3 linked regions of the Salinarimonas sp. genome follow. The protein of the gene in region 1 interacts with the protein of each later gene in a pairwise test. Links are inferred from orthologs where the notes say so. Each region holds a gene or a part of one and is shown in the gene's direction. Other genes may lie near its edges.

What was found. The genes of interacting proteins can lie anywhere in the genome.
Region 2: the proteins of dnaN (region 1) and dnaQ interact in binary tests that used the Escherichia coli proteins (3 or more experiments, as listed by UniProt). The link is inferred for Salinarimonas sp. from one-to-one orthologs.
Region 3: the proteins of dnaN (region 1) and rpe interact in binary tests that used the Escherichia coli proteins (3 or more experiments, as listed by UniProt). The link is inferred for Salinarimonas sp. from one-to-one orthologs.

The regions. Positions count from the first base shown.
Region 1 is NZ_CP157794.1:676,750-684,522, forward strand. The notes cover bases 2,483-5,332. They hold dnaN (DNA polymerase III subunit beta), read left to right. Parts: upstream 2,483-3,273; coding sequence 3,274-4,392; downstream 4,393-5,332. Other genes in these bases: dnaA (chromosomal replication initiator protein DnaA), read left to right, coding at 2,483-3,119; recF (DNA replication/repair protein RecF), read left to right, coding at 4,445-5,332. Also shown: ABL310_RS03055 (threo-3-hydroxy-L-aspartate ammonia-lyase), read left to right, coding at 1-287; rpsT (30S ribosomal protein S20), read left to right, coding at 467-742; more of dnaA, read left to right, coding at 1,611-2,482; more of recF, read left to right, coding at 5,333-5,593; ABL310_RS03080 (type II CAAX prenyl endopeptidase Rce1 family protein), read left to right, coding at 5,637-6,416; ABL310_RS03085 (PPC domain-containing DNA-binding protein), read left to right, coding at 6,507-6,953; ABL310_RS03090 (DUF1489 domain-containing protein), read right to left, coding at 6,960-7,412; rpsD (30S ribosomal protein S4), read left to right, coding at 7,683-7,773. UniProt on the Escherichia coli protein: Confers DNA tethering and processivity to DNA polymerases and other proteins. Acts as a clamp, forming a ring around DNA (a reaction catalyzed by the clamp-loading complex) which diffuses in an ATP-independent manner freely and bidirectionally along dsDNA.
Region 2 is NZ_CP157794.1:5,164,827-5,170,114, forward strand. The notes cover bases 2,462-5,288. They hold dnaQ (DNA polymerase III subunit epsilon), read left to right. Parts: upstream 2,462-3,434; coding sequence 3,435-4,142; downstream 4,143-5,288. Other genes in these bases: ABL310_RS24010 (shikimate dehydrogenase), read left to right, coding at 2,462-2,794; coaE (dephospho-CoA kinase), read left to right, coding at 2,791-3,402; ABL310_RS24025 (hypothetical protein), read left to right, coding at 4,246-4,554; ABL310_RS24030 (peroxiredoxin), read right to left, coding at 4,562-5,137; ABL310_RS24035 (adenosine kinase), read right to left, coding at 5,204-5,288. Outside these bases: hemE (uroporphyrinogen decarboxylase), read right to left, coding at 1-32; ABL310_RS24000 (pyruvate, water dikinase regulatory protein), read left to right, coding at 460-1,293; ABL310_RS24005 (Maf family protein), read left to right, coding at 1,301-1,924; more of ABL310_RS24010, read left to right, coding at 1,949-2,461. UniProt on the Escherichia coli protein: DNA polymerase III is a complex, multichain enzyme responsible for most of the replicative synthesis in bacteria. The epsilon subunit contain the editing function and is a proofreading 3'-5' exonuclease.
Region 3 is NZ_CP157794.1:3,634,703-3,639,876, forward strand. The notes cover bases 2,462-5,174. They hold rpe (ribulose-phosphate 3-epimerase), read left to right. Parts: upstream 2,462-3,335; coding sequence 3,336-4,013; downstream 4,014-5,174. Other genes in these bases: ABL310_RS16810 (Panacea domain-containing protein), read left to right, coding at 2,462-2,723; ABL310_RS16815 (hypothetical protein), read left to right, coding at 2,784-3,251; ABL310_RS16825 (hypothetical protein), read left to right, coding at 4,010-4,513; ABL310_RS16830 (hydroxyethylthiazole kinase), read left to right, coding at 4,612-5,174. Outside these bases: ABL310_RS16800 (FAD-binding oxidoreductase), read right to left, coding at 1-1,063; ABL310_RS16805 (hypothetical protein), read left to right, coding at 1,169-2,119; more of ABL310_RS16810, read left to right, coding at 2,250-2,461. UniProt on the Escherichia coli protein: Catalyzes the reversible epimerization of D-ribulose 5-phosphate to D-xylulose 5-phosphate.

The DNA.
Region 1 (7,773 bases):
AGACCATCGCCGACGGCGCGCAGACGACGACGCCCGGCGCCTACACGCTCCCGATCGTCCGCGAGACGGCGGCGGGCGTGGTCACCGCCTCCGACGACGCGCTGGTCGACGCGATGCGCTTCTTCGCCGAGCGGATGAAGCAGGTCGTCGAGCCGACCGGCTGCCTCGCGGCCGCCGCCGCCTTCGCAGACGGCGAGGCGGGGGCGCTCGCCGGGCAGCGGGTGGGCGTGATCGTCTCCGGCGGCAACGTCGATCTCGCCCGCTTCGCCGGGCTGATCGCCGGGTGACGGGCGCGCGCGCGGATTCCCGTTGACGCGGGAGCGCGCCGCGACTATACACCCGGCTTCGCGGGCGCGCGCCGGTTTCGCGGCGGGCGACCCATGGGTTCAGCAGACATCAGCCGATCCCGCTGCGCGGCCCGTCCCGGGCTCGCCGGTCGGCGTTTTCGAACGGGGTTGCACCAGCCATGGCCAATACGCCCTCGGCCAAGAAGATGACGCGCAAGATCGCCAAGCGCACGGCGGTCAATCGTATGCGCCGCTCGCGCATGCGCACCTTCATCCGCAAGGTCGAGGAAGCCATCGGCTCCGGCGACGCCTCGCGCGCCAAGGAGGCGCTCTCCGTGGCGGAGCCGATCATCATGCGCTCCGCGCAGAAGGGCGTGACGCACCACAATACCGCGTCCCGGAAGGTGTCTCGCCTCGCCAAGCGCGTGAACGCGCTCGCGCGCGCCTCGGCCTGACCGGCGGACGCCGGCCGGCGCTCGCGCTAAGAATAGCGACAGCATTCGAGGCCCGGCTCTGCCGGGCTTCTTCGTTTTTGCGGGTACGCGCAAGGGTCGCTTCACCCCGCTTCTGCGCATCCATGCGGGCAGATCGTAGAAATTAGCAGGGCTTCATAGTCGAGTGGATACGCAGCGACACGCTCCGTGCTTTAACGTCCGGATCGTGCCGGTTCCGACAACGTTCTGCTTGACTCTCGTCGGCGATTTCGGGGTGGAAATCTTTCCGATACGTCGCTCGAAACGCGCAGATAAAATCTTTAAGCATCAACAGGTTAGGGGGCAAAGGAAGGCGCGGCTCGGAATCGGGGCCGCGGCGGGCGGCGTTTTCGGGTTCCCGCCGGCGCCGAGCGCAGGCTCCGAATCGACCTGCCCGTCGCCGTACACGTGGATAAAACGTTAAAAACCACAGCGACTTAATCCGGGGCCCGGACGAAGCTGTGGACGGGCGGGGCCGCGGAAATCGCACGCGGCGATTCCTTCCTGTTGCGCGCCCCGGGGGGGCTGTGTAAGGTCACGGGACTTCAGCAGCTGTCTGAAGTAACTCTTCTCAATTCAAAGGTTTGGCCTCAGGAGCGGGGGGTACCGACGTGTCTGTCATCGCCACGCAACACGAAGACCGGCAGATGATGACGCACGACGACGGCCCGATCACCATCCTGTAGTCTAGTCCTAGTCGTAATCGACACAATCAAGAACGAGTTCGGCGTCTCCGAGTGCTTGGAGGCGGCGCGGCGCCTGTGCGCCTGCGCGCTGTCCGGACGTGCGGATGCGGGGCAAGCGAGGTCGATCGCGGCGGCGATCGGCGCGCGACGTGAAGGAGGGCGAGATGTTCCACGGGGGCGAGGAGCGCGGGAAGGCGCTCGCGGCGGCGGTCGAGTGCGCAGGGGCGGACGGGCCCCGGCAGGGCGGCTCGAGCGCCGATGCGGCGGAAGCCTGGGGGCGCGTGCGGCGCCGGCTGCGCGCCGAGCTCGGCGAGGACGTCTTCACCTCGTGGTTCGCCCGTCTCGAGCTGGAGGCGGTGGCCGACGGCTGCGCGCGGCTGACCGTGCCGACCCGCTTCCTCAAGAGCTGGATCGAGGCGCATTATCTCGACCGCGTGCTCGACGTGTATCGCGCCGAGGACGGCGCGGTCTCCCGTCTCGCGCTCGCGGTGCGCGGCGCGTCCGTTCGCGAGGCGGGCAAGCGTCCCGAGCCGACCCACGCGGCCCGCGCGGACGCCGGCTCGCGTCGCGAGCCGTCCGCGACCCCGGCGCCCGCCGCGCCGGCGCCGCAGCCGGCCGCCGCTTCCGACACGGACATCGTCGGCGCGCCGCTCGACCCGCGCCTCACCTTCGACAGCTTCGTGGTCGGGCGCTCGAACGCCCTCGCGCACGCCGCCGGAGACCGCGTGGCCCGCCACGAGGGCCCGGCGCTCTACAACCCGCTCTACGTCCATGCCGGCGTGGGGCTCGGCAAGACGCACCTGCTGCACGCGATCGGCCACGCCGCGCGCGCCCACGGCAAGCGCGTGATCTACCTCACCGCCGACCGGTTCATGTACGGCTTCGTCTCGGCCCTGAAGGCGCAGACCTCGCTCGCCTTCAAGGAGCGGCTGCGCGGGATCGACCTGCTGATCATCGACGACGTTCAGTTCATCCAGGGCCGCTCGATCCAGCAGGAATTCGGCCACACGCTGAACGCCCTCATCGACGCCGGCCGCCAGGTCGTCATCGCCGCGGACCGGCCGCCGGCGGATCTCGAGAGCCTCGACGAGCGCGCCCGCTCGCGCCTCGCCGGCGGGCTCGTGGTGGAGGTCGGCGCGCTCGACGAGGACCTGCGCCACTCGATCCTCACCGCCCGGATCTCGGCCGTGAAGGCCGCCCACCCGACCTTCGCCGTCGCGGCGGACGTCGTCGCCTACGTGGCCCGCCAGATCACGACGAACGGCCGCGACCTCGAAGGCGCCGTCAACCGGCTCCTCGCCCACGCGACGCTCACCGGCGCCGCCGTGACGCTGGAGACCGCCGAGACGGCCATCCGCGACCTCGTCAAGAACCGCGAGCCCAAGCGGGTGAAGATCGAGGAGATCCAGAAGCTCGTCGCTTCGCGCTACAACGTCTCGCGCTCGGACATCCTCTCCGAGCGGCGCACGGCCGCGGTGGTGCGTCCGCGCCAGATCGCGATGTATCTCTCCAAGACGCTGACCCTGCGCTCGCTGCCGGAGATCGGCCGGCGCTTCGGCGGGCGCGATCACACCACCGTGCTGCACGCGGTGCGCAAGATCGAGAAGTGCATCGGCGAGGATACCGGGCTCAACGAGGAGGTCGAGCTCCTCAAGCGCATGCTGCAGGAGTGAGGGCGGCGCGGACGCGCCCGCGCCCTTCTGTGCATTGCGACACGGCCGCCCTTGCCTTCGGCGCGCGGCTTCGCCAATCTGCGCTCCCTGCTTACTCGCGCCCGGCGTCGCCTCGGCGACGCCCGCGCCCACAATTTCGAGCACCGGGTTCGCCATGAAAGTCACCGTCGAGCGCGCCTCTCTCCTGAAGGCGCTGGGTCACGTCCACCGCGTCGTCGAGCGGCGCTCGACGATCCCGATCCTGTCGAACGTGCTCGTTCGCGCGGAAGCCGACGGGCTCGGCCTGAAGGCGACCGACCTCGACATGGAGGTCACCGAGACCGTCCGCGCCGACGTCGCGCAGCCGGGCTCCACCACGGTGCCCGCGCACGTCATCTACGACATCGTGCGCAAGCTGCCCGACGGCGCGCAGGTCTCGCTCGAGGCCACCGGCGAGACCGGGCAGATGGTGCTGCGCTCGGGCCGCTCGAAGTTCACCCTGCAGACCCTGCCGGAAACGGACTTCCCCGATCTCGCGGCGGGCGAGATGAGCGTCTCCTTCGCCATCGCCCCGGGCGACCTGCGCAAGCTCGTCGAGAAGACGCAGTTCGCGATCTCCACCGAGGAGACGCGCTACTACCTCAACGGCATCTACTTCCACACGATCGAGAGCGAGGGCGAGACCGTGCTGCGCGCGGTCGCGACCGACGGTCATCGCCTCGCCCGCGCCCAGATGGCCGCGCCCGACGGCGCGGCCGGGATGCCGGGCGTCATCGTGCCCCGCAAGGCCGTGGCGGAGATCCTCAAGCTCGTGGAGGAGGGCGGCGAGCAGATCCGCGTCGAGCTCTCGCCCGCGAAGGTCCGCGTCACCTTCGACTCGGTGATCCTCACGTCGAAGCTGATCGACGGCACCTTCCCCGACTATCAGCGCGTGATCCCGGCCGGAAACGACAAGGCGCTCGTCGTCGATCGCGACATGTTCGCCAAGGCGGTGGACCGCGTGTCGACCATCTCCTCCGAGCGCGGCCGCGCGGTGAAGCTCGCCATCGCCGACGGGCGGGTGACGCTGTCCGTCAACAACCCGGATTCCGGCTCGGCGACGGAGGAGATCGAGGTCGAGTACGAGGCCGATCCGCTCGATATCGGCTTCAACGCCCGCTATCTCCTCGACATCACCGGCCAGCTCGACGGCGACACGGCGCTCTTCAAGCTCGCCGATCCCGGCTCGCCGACCCTGATCCAGGACCGCGAGGGCGCGCCGGCGCTCTACGTCCTGATGCCGATGCGCGTGTGATCCGGGGGCGCGCGCGCCGGCCGCCAGGGTGCGCCGCCAGGGGCGCGATGCGATGACGGACGAGACCGGCCCGGGCCCGCGCGTGACGCGGCTCCTTCTCCAGGATTTCCGCTCCTACGCCGCGCTCGACCTCGCGCCGAGCGCGCCCGTCGTCGCGCTGGTGGGCGAGAACGGCGCCGGCAAGACCAACCTGATCGAGGCGATCTCGCTGTTCGCTCCCGGCCGCGGGCTGCGACGCGCCGAGTTCGCGGCGATGACCCGCCAGGGCGCGGCGGGCTTCACCGTGTCCCTGACGCTAGCGGGGGATTACGGCGAGCACCGGCTCGGCACCGGCACGGCGGCGGCCGCGGCGGAGGGGCGCTCGCGCGTGTGCCGCATCGACGGGGCGCCGGTCTCGTCCCCGGCCGCCTTCGGCGAGTACGTGCGCCTCGTCTGGCTCACGCCCGATCTCGACGCGCTCTTCAGGGGGCCCGCCGGCGACCGGCGGCGCTTCCTCGACCGGCTGGTGCTCGCCGTCGACGGCGAGCACGGCGCGCGGGTCTCGTCGCTGGAACGGGCGCTGCGCACTCGCAACCGCCTGCTCGAGGAGAACGGCGATGCGCTCTGGCTCGACGCCGTCGAGCGCGAGGCGGCGGAGCTCGGCGTCGCCGTCGCCGCCGCCCGGCGCGAGACGGTGGGGCGCCTCGACGGGCTCGTCGCCGAGACGCACGACCCCGCCTCGCCCTTCCCCTTCGCGCGGCTCGCCCTCGAGGGCGAGATCGACGACCTGATCGCCTCCCTCCCGGCCGTCGACGCCGAGGACCGCTACCGCGCGATCCTGCGCGAGAGCCGCGGGCGCGACCGCGCCGCGGGGCGCACCCTCGTCGGCCCGCAGGCGAGCGATCTCGCCGTGCGCCACGGGCCGAAGGACATCCCCGCCAACCTCGCCTCCACCGGCGAGCAGAAGGCGCTCCTCATCGGCCTCGTGCTCGCCCATGCGCGGCTCGTGACCAGCATGACCGGGCTCGCCCCCCTCGTCCTCCTCGACGAGGTCGCCGCCCATCTCGATCCGCGCCGGCGCGCCGCGCTCTACGCCGACCTCTTCGCGCTGGGCGGCCAGATCTGGCTCACGGGCGCCGATCGCGGGCTTTTCGCGGAGCTCTCGAACCGGGCGGACGTGTTCGCCGTTGGCGACGGGCGGGCCGAGCGGCTCGACGCCTGATACCGATCCCGACCCCGCGTCCTCGTCCCGGCATCCCGATCCCATGCGCTTCGCCCTGCCTTTCTTCGTCTGGTTCCTGCTCGGTTTTCTCGGCATCGTCTCCATGGCGGCGCGGATCGGGCTCGACGAGCTGCGCGCGGTCGAGGGCGCCCCCCAGATCGGAGACCGGGCCCTCGTCCTCCTGCTGATCGTCCAGCCGAGCGTGCTGCTCGTGATCGCCGTCGCGGTCGGGGTCGGGCTCTCCGGCAAGGTCGGCCTGCGCTCGTGGCTCACCGACCGTCTGCGCGGCGAGACGCCGGCGCTCGTCTCCTTCCCGACCGTGGTGGGCACGCTGGCGCTCACCGTCGCCGCCGCGCTCCTGGCGCTCCTGATCGATCTCGCCTTGCGCCTCGCCGCCCCCGACGCCTTCGTCGGGTTGCCGGGGCCGGACCTCGCGCTGATCCCGCGCCTGTCCGCGGTGCTCTACGGGGGCATCACCGAGGAGCTGATGCTGCGCTACGGGCTGATGACCGCGCTCGCCTGGGCGGTCTTCGCGGCTTTGCGGGAGCGCGCGGCGGCGAACCGAACGGCGGTGATGTGGGGCGTGATCCTGGTCGTGGCGGTGGTCTTCGGCGCGGGCCACCTGCCGGCGCTCTCCGCGGCGGTGGAGCCGAACGCGATCCTCGTCCTGCGCACGATCGGCATCAACGCCCTGCTCGGCGCTCTCTACGGCTGGCTCTACTGGCGCTACGCCCTCGAGCACGCGGTGATCGCCCACGCCTTCACCCACGGCGTGTTCTGGCTCGCGGGACCGCTGATGGCCCGCATCGCCGGCCTCGGCTGAGGCGGGTCGCCCGAGGACGACGGAGAGGCGGGAACGCACGGCCCGGCTTCGCCGTTCACCGGTCCCGTTCCCGTTCCGGAGCCGCCCGCCATGCTCTATCGCCTGCTCGACGAAACCGACGGACTGCGCACCATCGTCGCCGTTCTCGACCATGGCGACGAGGCCATGGCCGCCCTGCAATGGCTCGCCGAGGAGGAGGGGCTCTCGGCCGCGACCGTCACCGGCCTCGGCGCCTTCGAGCGCGCCACCGTGACGTTCTGGGACTGGGAGACGAAGGCGTACCAGGACATCCCCGTCACCGAGCAGGTGGAGGTGCTCAACCTCACCGGCGACATCGCCCTCGACGAGGACGGCGCGCCCAAGCTCCACGTCCATGCCGTGCTCGGCCGGCGCGACGGCGCGGCGATCGGCGGGCATCTCAAGGAGGGGCTCGTGCGCCCGACGCTGGAGCTCACCGTCACCGAGACCCCGGCCCACCTGCACCGGCGCCACGACCCGAAGACCGGGCTCGCCCTGATCGACCTGCGGGCGCGCTGAGGCGGCTCAGAGCAGCCCGAGCTCGGCGAGCTCCCGCCGCAGGCCCTCGGGCATCTCGGCGAGGCCGGCGGCGGCCTCGCCCGACAGGTCCGCCGGCGCGTCCTTGTCCTCGAGGTAGCGCCAGCCCTGGAACGGGCGGCACGGGCGCGGCTGGACCGGGACGACGACGGGCTCGAGCACCAGATGGCAGCGCCCGATCCCGGCCTCGTCCGTGAAGGGGCGGATCTCGAGGAGCCGCTGACGGGCGCCGAGCTGGCCCTTGATCACCCAGTAGAGCGACCCGCGCCCGGCGATCTCGTCCATGCGCTTGGGCACCATCCGCGTCGTGTGCCGCTGCTCGTAGGCGCGGCCGGCGCGCCGGGCGTAGAGCCGGTTCTCCTCGATCCACGCCTCGAGATCGGCGATGGACTCCGCGCCGACGCAGAGCTTCAGGAGATGGAGGGGTGCGCGTGCGTGCATGCGGGAGATGTAGCGCCCGACCGCCAGGCGTGGAAGCCGGCGGGGCGCCGATTTCCACGGTAAAGTTGCCATGTCACGTTTCCGTTGACACCCGCCCCCGCCTCGTCTATGCCCGCCTCCGACGCGCGGGTCTCGCCACGAGGCCCGCGTTCTCGTTCACGCACCCGTGGATCCGGCCGGCAGGCCGGGCCTGTCGTCCCGATCGGTCCGCCGAGGGGGAAGAGGAGGGCGCGTTCCTCGAAGAGACCAGACACGCACAGAGGAACCGCGATGTCCAAGCGCATTGAGGCGAAGTACAAGATCGACCGCCGCCTCGGTCAGAACATCTGGGGCCGCCCGAAGAGCCCCGTCAACCGCCGCG
Region 2 (5,288 bases), 4.5 Mb from region 1 along the record:
CGCATCAGCTTGCGCGACGTTCGCTCGGTCATTCGCCGTCCTCCCCACTGCCTCTCAAATCAGAAAATCGAACTAGAATCGAATCCTGTTTCTGCTGGACGCGGGAAGAGCGGAGCCGCAAGAGCGTCCACAGGCCTTCCACACGGAGGCGGCCTCCATGGAATGGTTGAGGAAGTCTTGACGCGATCCCGTAGCGGATCGGATTCCGTAGTCCTTAACAGGAGGTTAACGAATCCCGGCCCGACCTCGCCCGCGGCGGCGCGACGACCCGCGCTCGCGATTCCCACCATAGCCGCGGCGGGCTTCCCCAGAAAATCCGGTGTTGACGGGATGGGGCCCTCCTCCACAGGCCCCCGGCTGGACCCGCGCGCCGTCCCGCTTTATCCACACTGATCGACTCCGCCGGCCGCCGGGCTGGGGAGAGCGCGGCTCGCGAAGGACGCGGCGAAGGAGGCGATCTTGGCCCGCAGCTACTTCCACCTGCACCTCGTCTCGGACTCGACCGGCGAGACCCTGATCACGGTGGCGCGCGCGGTGGCGGCGCAGTACGAGGGCGTTTCCGCCATCGAGCACGTCTACCCGCTGGTGCGCTCGGCGACGCAGCTCGAGCGCGTCATCGCCGAGATCGAGGCGGCGCCCGGCATCGTGCTCTACACGCTCGTCGAGCAGGATCTCGCCCAGCGGCTCGAGGAATCCTGCCGGGAGAACGCCTCGCCGGCGCTCGCCGTGCTCTCGCCGGTGCACAACCTGCTGCAATCCTATCTCGGCGCCCATTCCACGGCGCGCCCCGGGGCGCAGCACATGCTCAACGCCGACTATTTCAAGCGCATCGACGCGATGAACTTCACCCTCTTCCATGACGACGGGCAGCTCCCTGCCGACATCGAGGAGGCGGACGTGGTGCTCATCGGGGTCTCGCGCACCTCCAAGACGCCGACCGCCATCTATCTCGCCAATCGCGGGCTGAAGACCGCGAACATCCCCCTCGTTCCGAACGTGCCGCTGCCGCCCCAGATCGAGGACGCCAGGAAGCCGCTCTTCGTCGGCCTCGTCGCCAGCCCCGAGCGCATCGTGCAGATCCGCCAGAACCGGCTCCTCTCCCTCAATGCGGGCGACGAGGAGACCGACTACACCGACCGCGAGCGCGTGGCCGAGGAGATCGCCTATTCCCGCAAGCTGTTCGCCCGCAAGCGTTGGCCGGTGATCGACGTGACCCGCCGCTCCATCGAGGAGACCGCGGCGGCGATCCTCGAGCATTACCGCGCCCACCGCATGCAGTTCATCGCCACGTGAGCGCGCCATGACCGTCCCCGGCCTCTGGCGCGATCCCGCGCCGCTCGTCCTCGCCTCCACCTCCGCGACGCGCAAGACGCTGCTCGCGGCGACGGGGCTGGCCTTCGAGACCGCGCGGCCCGAGGTGGACGAGCGGGCGATCGAGGCGCAGGCCCTCGCGGGCGGCGCGAGCCCGGAGACGCTCGCCGTCACGCTCGCGCGCGAGAAGGCGCTGTCCGTCTCCGCCGCGCGGCCGCGGGCGCTCGTGATCGGCGCGGACCAGACGCTCGCCCTCGAGCGCCGGTTGTTCCACAAGCCGACCTCGCGGGAGGCGGCGCGCGAGCAGATCGCCGCTCTCGCCGGGCGCACGCACGCGCTGCATTCCGGCGTCGCGATCGCGCGCGAGGGCGCGATCGTCGCCGAGTATCTCGCGAGCGCCCGGCTCACCATGCGCCGGCTCGACGCCGCCGCCATCGACCTCTATCTCGACCTCGCCGGCGACGTCGTCACGACGAGCGTCGGCGGATATCAGCTCGAAGGCGTCGGCGCGCATCTGTTCGAGTGGGTCGAGGGCGACCATTCCACCATCCTCGGCCTGCCGATCTTCCCGCTCCTCGCCGCGTTGCGGGATCTGGGCGTGTTGGCGCTCTGAGCACGAGACGAGATGTAGAACCCGATGCCAGACCCCAAAGCCTTCGTCGCCGGGCACCCGATCGCCCATTCCCGCTCGCCGATGATCCACGGCTACTGGCTCGCGCGCTACGGGATCGCGGGCGTCTACGAGAAGGTGGACGTGCCCCCGGCCGAGTTCCCCGGCTTCCTGCGCGGGCTCGCGCGGGGCGGCTATGTGGGCGGCAACGTCACGATTCCGCACAAGGAGGTGGCCTTCCGTCTCGTCGACGCCCTGTCGAGCCGGGCGCAGCGGCTGCAGGCGGTCAACACGGTGTGGCTCGAGGACGGCGTCCTCCACGGCGACAACACCGACGTCACCGGCTTCGTCGCGAGCCTCGACGCCGCCCTCGGGTCCAGGTGGGAGGAGCGGTTGCGCTGCGCGCTCGTGCTCGGCGCCGGGGGCGCCGGACGGGCGGTGGTCGCGGGGCTCCTCGACCGCGGGCTCGAGCGCGTCATCGTCGCCGCCCGCGACGTCGACAAGGCGACGCCGATCCTCGCCTTCGCGCCGACGCGCACGACCGCCATCCCCATCGGCGATATCGACCGGGCGCTGGCGCGCGCCGACCTCGTCGTCAACACCACGCCGCTGGGCATGACCGGAAAGCCGCCGCTCGAGATCGACCTCGCGCCGCTGCCGGAGCACGCCGCCGTCGCGGACATCGTCTACGCGCCGCTCGAGACCGATCTCCTGCGCGACGCGCGCGCGCGTGGCCTCGCGGCGGTGGACGGGCTCGGCATGCTGCTGCATCAGGCCGCGCCGGGCTTCGAGCGCTGGTTCGGCGTGCGCCCGGAGGTGACGCCGGAGCTGCGGGCGCTGGTCGAGGCCGACCTGGAGCGCGCCGCGCGATGACCTTCGTCCTCGGCCTCACCGGCTCGATCGGCATGGGCAAGTCGGCCACCGCCGCCATGTTCCGCCGCGCCGGCGCGCCGGTCCACGATGCGGACGCGACGGTCCACGCGCTTTACGCCGGCGAGGCCGCGGCGGCGATCGAGGCGGCCTTCCCGGGCGCCACCCGGGAGGGCGTCGTCGATCGCACGGCTCTGGGGCCGATGGTGATCGGCAAGCCCGAGGCCATGGCGCGGCTCGAGGCCATCGTGCACCCCCTCGTCACCGCCGAGCGCGAACGCTTCCTGGAGCGCGCCCGGGCCTCCGGCGCGCCCATCGCCGTTCTCGACATTCCCCTTCTCTTCGAGACCGGGGGCGAGCGCTTCTGCGACGCGGTCTGCGTCGTCACAGCGCCGGCGGAGGTCCAGCGCGAGCGGGTCCTCGCGCGGGCCGGCATGACGCAGGAGAAGCTCGCCGGCATCCTCGCGCGGCAGATTCCCGACGCCGAGAAGCGCGCCCGCGCGCATTTCCTGGTGGATACGAGCCGCGGCTTCCCTTCCGCCGAGCGGCAGGTGCGCGATATCCTGCGCGCGCTCGCCGGCCGCGAAGGCCGCGCGGCGCGTCGCCGATAGAGCGGCCGAGAGAACCTGCCGGAGCCCGAGCCTTGCGCGAGATCGTCCTCGATACCGAGACCACCGGCCGCGACGCGGATCTCGGCGACCGCATCGTCGAGATCGGCTGCGTCGAGCTCCTCAACCACATCCCGACGGGGCGCAGCTTCCACTGCTACGTCAACCCCGAGCGGGAGATGTCGGAGGGCGCCTTCCGGGTGCACGGGCTCTCCGACCAGTTCCTCGCCGACAAGCCGGTCTTCGCCGCGATCTGCGAGGAGTTCCTCGCCTTCATCGAGGGTGCGCGGCTCGTGATCCACAACGCGCCCTTCGACATGGGCTTCATCGACATGGAGCTCGAGCGCCTCGGCCGGCCCCGCTGGCCGGCGGACCAGGTGCTCGACACGCTGATGATGGCCCGGCGCAAGCATCCCGGCGCGCCGGCGAGCCTCGACGCGCTGTGCAGCCGCTACGGCATCGACAATTCGAAGCGCACCAAGCACGGCGCGCTCCTCGACGCCGAGATCCTGGCCGAGGTCTATATCGAGCTGATCGGCGGCAAGCAGGTCGATCTCGGCTTTTCCGCCCCGAGCGCCGGCCGCGGTCCGGCCCTCGTCGCCGCCGCACCGCGCGCCGAGCGCCGCCCTGCCGCCTCCCGCCTCACCGATGCCGAGCGCGCGGCGCATGCCGCTTTCCTCGCCGGCTTCAAGGGCGAGACCGTGTGGCGCGACTACCTGCCCGCCGCCGAAGCGGCCGAATAGGGCGCGCCGCACGGCGCTCGCCTGCTGCCCGCCGGCGGCTGCGGGCGGAACGCCGCCCCCGGGTGCGCGGTTGGATTCGGTACGTCCAACCGAGCGAGTCTTCATGGCGGACGACGAGAAGATCCTGGAGGACGCGCTGCGCCGCGTCGAGACCATCGCGCCGGAGCGGGCGACGCCGGCCGTGCGGCGGCTGCGGCGGCCGGAGGGCCGCTGGGTCCGGCTGCCCCTCGGGCTCGCCTTGACGGTCGGCGGGATCTTCTCCTTCCTGCCCGTGCTCGGCATCTGGATGCTGCCGCTCGGCCTGATCCTCGTCGCCACCGACGTCCCCGTCCTGCGCCGCCCGGTGGCGCGACTGGTGCTCGCGGCGACCCGGCGCTGGAAGACGCTTCAGCGCCGGCGCGCACGGCGGTGAGGACGTCTCAGGGGTGGGCGAGGAGCCAGGCGATCACGTCCGCGGCGTTCCGGTCCGGCGGAAAGACCGGGTAGAACACCGTCTCGATCACGCCGTCGCGGGCGATCAGGGTGACGCGCTTGTGCAGCGTGCGGCCGCCCGCCGCGAAGGTGGGAAGCTGCAGGGCGTCCGCGAGCGCGAGGTCGGCGTCGGAGAGGAGCGGGAAGGGCAAGGCGAGCCGCGAGGCCGCCTCCTGCTGGGCCTCTCGCGTCTGCGTCGAGACGCCGAACACCGCGTCGGCGCCCGCCGCGCGCAGCTCCGCGAAATGGTCGCGGAAGGCGCAGGATTGCGGCGTGCAGCCCTTCGCTCCGGGGATCTCGCCCCAGTCCGGAGGCAATTCCACGCCCGGCTCGGCGGTCATCGGATAGACGTAGAGCACCACCGTCCCGCCGAGATCGGAGAGGCGCACCGGCTCGCCGTCGGTGGCGGGCAGGGTGACGTCCGGCAGGCGCATCCCGGGAAGATGCGCCGCCGCGCCGTCGTCCACGGGCGTGGGCAGCGTCGACCAGTCGACCGGAATCGGGGCGGGTGCGTCGGCGGTCATGGGGCGCTCTCCTCTCGTCGAGGGGCGATCATGCCCGCCCGAAACGCTCGCGACCAGCGGCGGACGTCACATCAGCCCCTCTTCCTGCGCCATGTCCTTCAGGCTGCGCTGCGGGCGGGCGCCGATATGGCCGATCACCTCCGCGGCGGCG
Region 3 (5,174 bases), 3.0 Mb from region 1 along the record:
GCAGGCAGGGCCGCGCGCCGAGCCAGGGGCGCTCCTCCGCCCGCTCGCCGAGCGGGAAGATCGCCCGCGCCAGCGGCTCGGCGCGGTCCACCTGGACCGGTGTGGGCGGCGCGTCGCGGGCGGCGAACTCGGCCCCGGTCGTCATCCGCACGCCCTGGGTCATCGGCGCGAGCACGAAGCCGGCGTCGGTGTCGAAGACCGGGTGGTTGAGCACGGCGTTGCCCGAGGGCTTGTAGTGCATGTGGTAGCCGCGCTTCACCGCCATGGGGATGGCATAGCCCAGCGGCTCGTAGACGTCGTCCGACCACGGCCCGAGCGCCACCACCGCCTCCGCCGCCTCGAGCCGCCCGCCCTCGGTCGCGACCGAGAAGCCGCCGCGCTCCACGGCGAACGTCCGCGCGTCGCCGTGGACGAAGCGCCCGCCGCGCTGGACGAAGAGCCGCGCGTAGCCCTTCGCCACCGCCCCGGGATCGGGCACCGTCGCCGGGTCGAGCCAGTGGATGCCGCCGATGATCACGTCGGAGAGATGCGGCTCGCGGGCGTGCACCTCGGCCTGGTCGAGCACGTCGTAGCGGATGCCGAAGGGCTGCGTCGCGCGCGCCTCGACGATGGCCTTGTCGAAGGTGCGCTGCGAGCGGAAGCCCTTGATCCAGCCGGTCTTGCGGAGCAGCGGCGCGAGGCCCGCCTCCTTGATCAGCATCTCGTGCTCTGTGACGCACAGCTCGATCAAGGGTAGCATCGCGCGGGTCGCCTCGGCGAGGCCGCGCTTCGAGGAGCTGCGCCAGTAGCGGGCGAGCCAGGGGGCGATCTGCGGCAGGTAGGCGAGGTGGTAATGCGCCTCGGTGGAGCGGTTGAGCCCGTAGCGGATCAGCTTCGCCGGGTCGCGCGGGAAGGCGTAGGGCACGATCGAGGCGCGCTCGATCAGCCCGGCGTTGCCGTAGCTCGTCTCCTCGCCGGCGTCGCGGCGGTCGACGAGCGCGACCGACCGGCCGCGCGCCTGCAGGTGCAGCGCGATCGAGACGCCGACGATACCCGCACCCAGCACCACCACATCCGCACGCATGGCGTCGCAACCTCGCCAGTGTTCTTGTCCGCCGGACCGGGTTAAGGCAAAAGCGCGCGCGCCGCCATGCCCGGACGCGCGAAACCGCCTCGCGAAGGAGCCCCCGTGCGTCCCGTCCTCGACCTCCTGGCCTTCATCGGGCGTCACGGCACGCAGGGCTTCGCCATCTCGATCTTCGTCGGGCTCGCGCTGCCGCAATTCGCCGCCGCGGCGCGCCCGCTGCTGGCGGTCACGATCTTCGCCTTCCTGGCGATGACCTTCGCGCGGGTGGACCTGGACGCGCTGCGCGCCCTCGTGCGCCGGCCGGCGCCGATCCTGTTCGCCGGCGGCTGGCTGCTGATCGCGCCGCCGCTCGTCGTGCTGGCGATCTTCGCGATCGTCGGGCGCGACGCGCTGGGGCCCGGCCTCGCGCTGGGCCTCGCGCTCTACGCCGCCTCGCCGCCGATCCTGTCCTCGCCGGCGGTGGCGATGATGCTGAACCTGCCCCCCACCCTGCTGATCGCGGTCGTGCTCACGACGACCACGCTCGCGCCGCTGATCGCCCCGCCCCTCGTCGAGTTCGTCGCCGGCGCCGCCGTGCCGCTCGACGTCGGCATCCTCGTCGAGCGCCTCGCCTGGCTGATCGGCGGGGCGATCCTCGCCGCGATCGCGCTGCGCGCGACGCTCGGGCGGGCGCGCATCCAGCGCAACAAGGCGAGCTTCGACGGGCTGGCGGTGGTGTTCTACGCCCTCTTCGCCATCGCCGCGATGGACGGCGTGCTCGCCGCCATGATCGCGACGCCGGGCCTCGTCGCCGGCATTCTGGCGGGCGTCTTCGCCCTCTCCGCCATCGGCTTCGGCCTGACGATGCTGGCGCTGCGCGCCGTCCCCGCCGGCGACCGCTTCGTGCTCGGCTACGCCACCGGCCAGCGCAACATCGGCCTCCTCGTCGCCGCGCTGGGCGCCCAGACCCCGGACGTGACCTTCCTGTTCTTCGCGCTGGCCCAGTTCCCGATCTACATGATGCCGCAGATCGTGAAGCCGATCGCGCGGCGGTTGGTGGGGGTGGGGGGGTAGGCGCAGCTCCTACCGAGAGGTGTTTTTCTCCGAGCGTACGGAATGAGGATTGCCTGGCGCGCGCGTCCGGTGTAGAAGCGTTCACGAGACGACGTACGCGCGCCTCGCCTGATCATCGGGGAACATCGTCATGGGCGTCCGGCTGGATTCGGCTGCGAAATACCTGTGCGAGAAGAGCGGCTGGAGCCTGTCGAACCTGGAGCTCCAGAAGCTGCTCTACCTCGCCCAGGTCGAGCACGCCTTCCGCAACGATGGCGCACCGCTCGTCGAGACCGCGTTCCAGGCCTGGGATTACGGTCCCGTCGTCCCGGCCCTCTACCGCCGGCTGAGGATGTTCGGCGCGAACCCGGTCCGCGACGTCTTCCGCGACGCGCGCCGGATCCGCGCGGGCTCGCCGTCCGAGATCAGCCTGCGCGCGACCTGGGAGCAGTTCGGGTCCGTGGAGCCGGGTGAGCTGATCGAGGTCTCGCACTGGGACAAGGGAGCATGGGCGGCGCGCTATGAGCCGGGGGTCCGAGAGATTGGAATCACCCAGCGCGACATCGCCGCCGAAGCCCGCAACCGAGCCGTCCACGCCGACGAGTGGCGTCGAAGTGCCGCTTAGCCGCGTGTACCTCGATCGAAGCAGCCAGAACGCAGCGATTTGAGTTTGCGAGCGCATCGTATGGAAGGCGCCTACTACATCCGGCTAGGAGAGCGACGCATCTGGGAAAGGAAATGCCTGCGCGACGGCTCTCTTCTCCTTGGCTATCAATGCACGCCGCACGAACTCTGCGTATCCGGCGCGTGGAGCGAGGTCGCCGCCTTCTGGACACAGCGGCGCAACAAGGCGACGGGGACCCGCTACGCCAACCAGATCAGGATCTTCTACGAGAGCGACGAGAGTACGACGTTCGTCACGATCGCGCGCGGCCGCCTCTACTGGTGCAGACCTGCCGAACCTGTCGAGCTGCTCGAATGCGGCTGCCGCAAGCGCAGGACCGTGAGCGGGTGGCGCGACACGGACGCTCGGGGGCACGTGTTGGCCGTCGCCAGGCTGTCGGATGGCTTGCGAGTGGCGGACCGGTTTCGCGGCACGATCCGCCGCATCTCGGATCGAGCAGAACTCGCCAGCCTTCTTGCCGGCGAGTGAACTGGAACGCGCTGTGCAGCGTCGCGGCGCCTCGGAGCGGTTACGCCGTTGCGCCCGCCCCGCCCGCGTGCTAGCGCCGCGCGCATGAGCACGCTCCCCCTCCGCATCGCCCCCTCCATCCTCTCCGCCGATTTCGGCGCCCTGCGCGCCGAGGTGTCGGCCGTCGCCGAGGCTGGGGGCGACTGGATCCACATCGACGTGATGGACGGGCACTTCGTGCCGAACCTCACCTTCGGCCCCGTCGTGGTGAAGGCGATCCGGCCGGCCACCGCGAAGGTGTTCGACGTCCACCTGATGATCGCCCCCGCCGACCCCTATCTCGCCGCCTTCGCCGAGGCCGGCGCGGACGTGATCACGGTCCATGTCGAGGCGGGGCCGCACGTGCATCGCTCGCTGCAGGCGATCCGCGGGCTCGGCAGGAAGGCGGGCGTCGCGCTCAATCCCGGCACGCCGGCGGAAGCGGTGGCGCCCCTCCTCGACGACGTCGACCTCATCCTCGCCATGACCGTGAACCCCGGCTTCGGCGGGCAGGCCTTCATCGCCCCCGTCGTCGAGAAGGTGCGGCGGATCAAGCAGATGGTCGGCGACCGGCCGATCGAGATCGAGGTCGATGGCGGCGTGACGCCGCAGACCGCGCCCCTCGTGGCGCAGGCGGGCGCGAACGTGCTCGTCGCCGGCTCCGCCGCGTTCAAGGGCGGTCCGGGCGCCTACGCCGCCAACATCTCGGCGATCCGCGCCGCCGCGGAGGCGGCGCGCGGGTGAGCGCGCTCGCCGCGGCGCTCGCGCGGGGCCTCCTCCTCGCCCTCGCCTGCGGCTCGATCGCCGCCCTGCGCATCCTCGAGCGCGGGGAGGCCTTCTCCCCGCGCACCACGCTCGTGATCGCGCTGTTCGCCGCGGGCGGCCTTCTCGGCGGCGCGGCGGGCGCGCTCCTCCTGCGCCGGCTGCGCGTGACGCGCCCCCTGCCGCGCACCGCGCTCGCGGCCGTCGGCGGGACCGCGCTCGTCCTCGCCGCGACCTTCGGCGTCTTCGCTCTCTACCGCAATCTCGACCTCCTGCGCGGGACGCTGGAGCAGGAGGGGCTCGTCGGCTTCCTGGTCCACGGCCTCCTCGGGCTGACCATCGACGCCGCCGGCGCCTTCGCGGTCACCGCCCGCCCCTATCTCCTGCCCTGGCCCCTCCTCGCGACGGCGCTCGCCGCCGCCCTCGTCCTCGCACGGACGCCGCGCGCCCCCTTGCGGAAGCCCGAGGCGCGCGTTACGTAGCCGGTCACTGGTCTCACGGGGTGCCCGCACGGGCTGAGAGGCGATCCGCGCCAACCCATCGAACCTGATCCGGGTCGTGCCGGCGGAGGGAACGAGACATGGACGACACGGCGCCCACTGGCGCGCTTTCCTCGCGTATCCTCGATCATCGCACCGCCGCGCTCGCGGCCGACGCCGCGCGTCTCCTCGCCGAGACCCGCGCCCGCCGCCCGCGCGTGCACGCGCTCACCAACGCGGCCGCGCAGGCCTTCACGGCGAACCTGCTGCTCGCCGCCGGCGCGATCCCCTCCCTGACGATCGCCGCCGAGGAAGCGGGGCACTTCGCGCGGCGCGCCGACGCCGTCCTCGTCAATCTCGGCACGCTCGACGCCGAGCGGCGCGCCGGCATACCCGTCGCGGTCGCCGCCGCGCGGGAGGCGGGGCGCCCTCTGGTGCTCGACCCGGTCTTCGTCGAGGCGTCCCCGCCGCGCCTCGCCGTCGCCCGCGAGCTGCTGGCGCAGGGGCCCGCCATCGTGCGCCTCAACCCGGGCGAGCTCGAAGCGCTCGGCGGCCGCGCGCCGACGCCCGAGACCGCCGCCGCCCTCGCCCGCGCCGACGGCCTCGTCGTGGCGCTGACCGGCGCGACCGACGTCGTCACCGACGGCGTTCGGTCCCTGCGCAT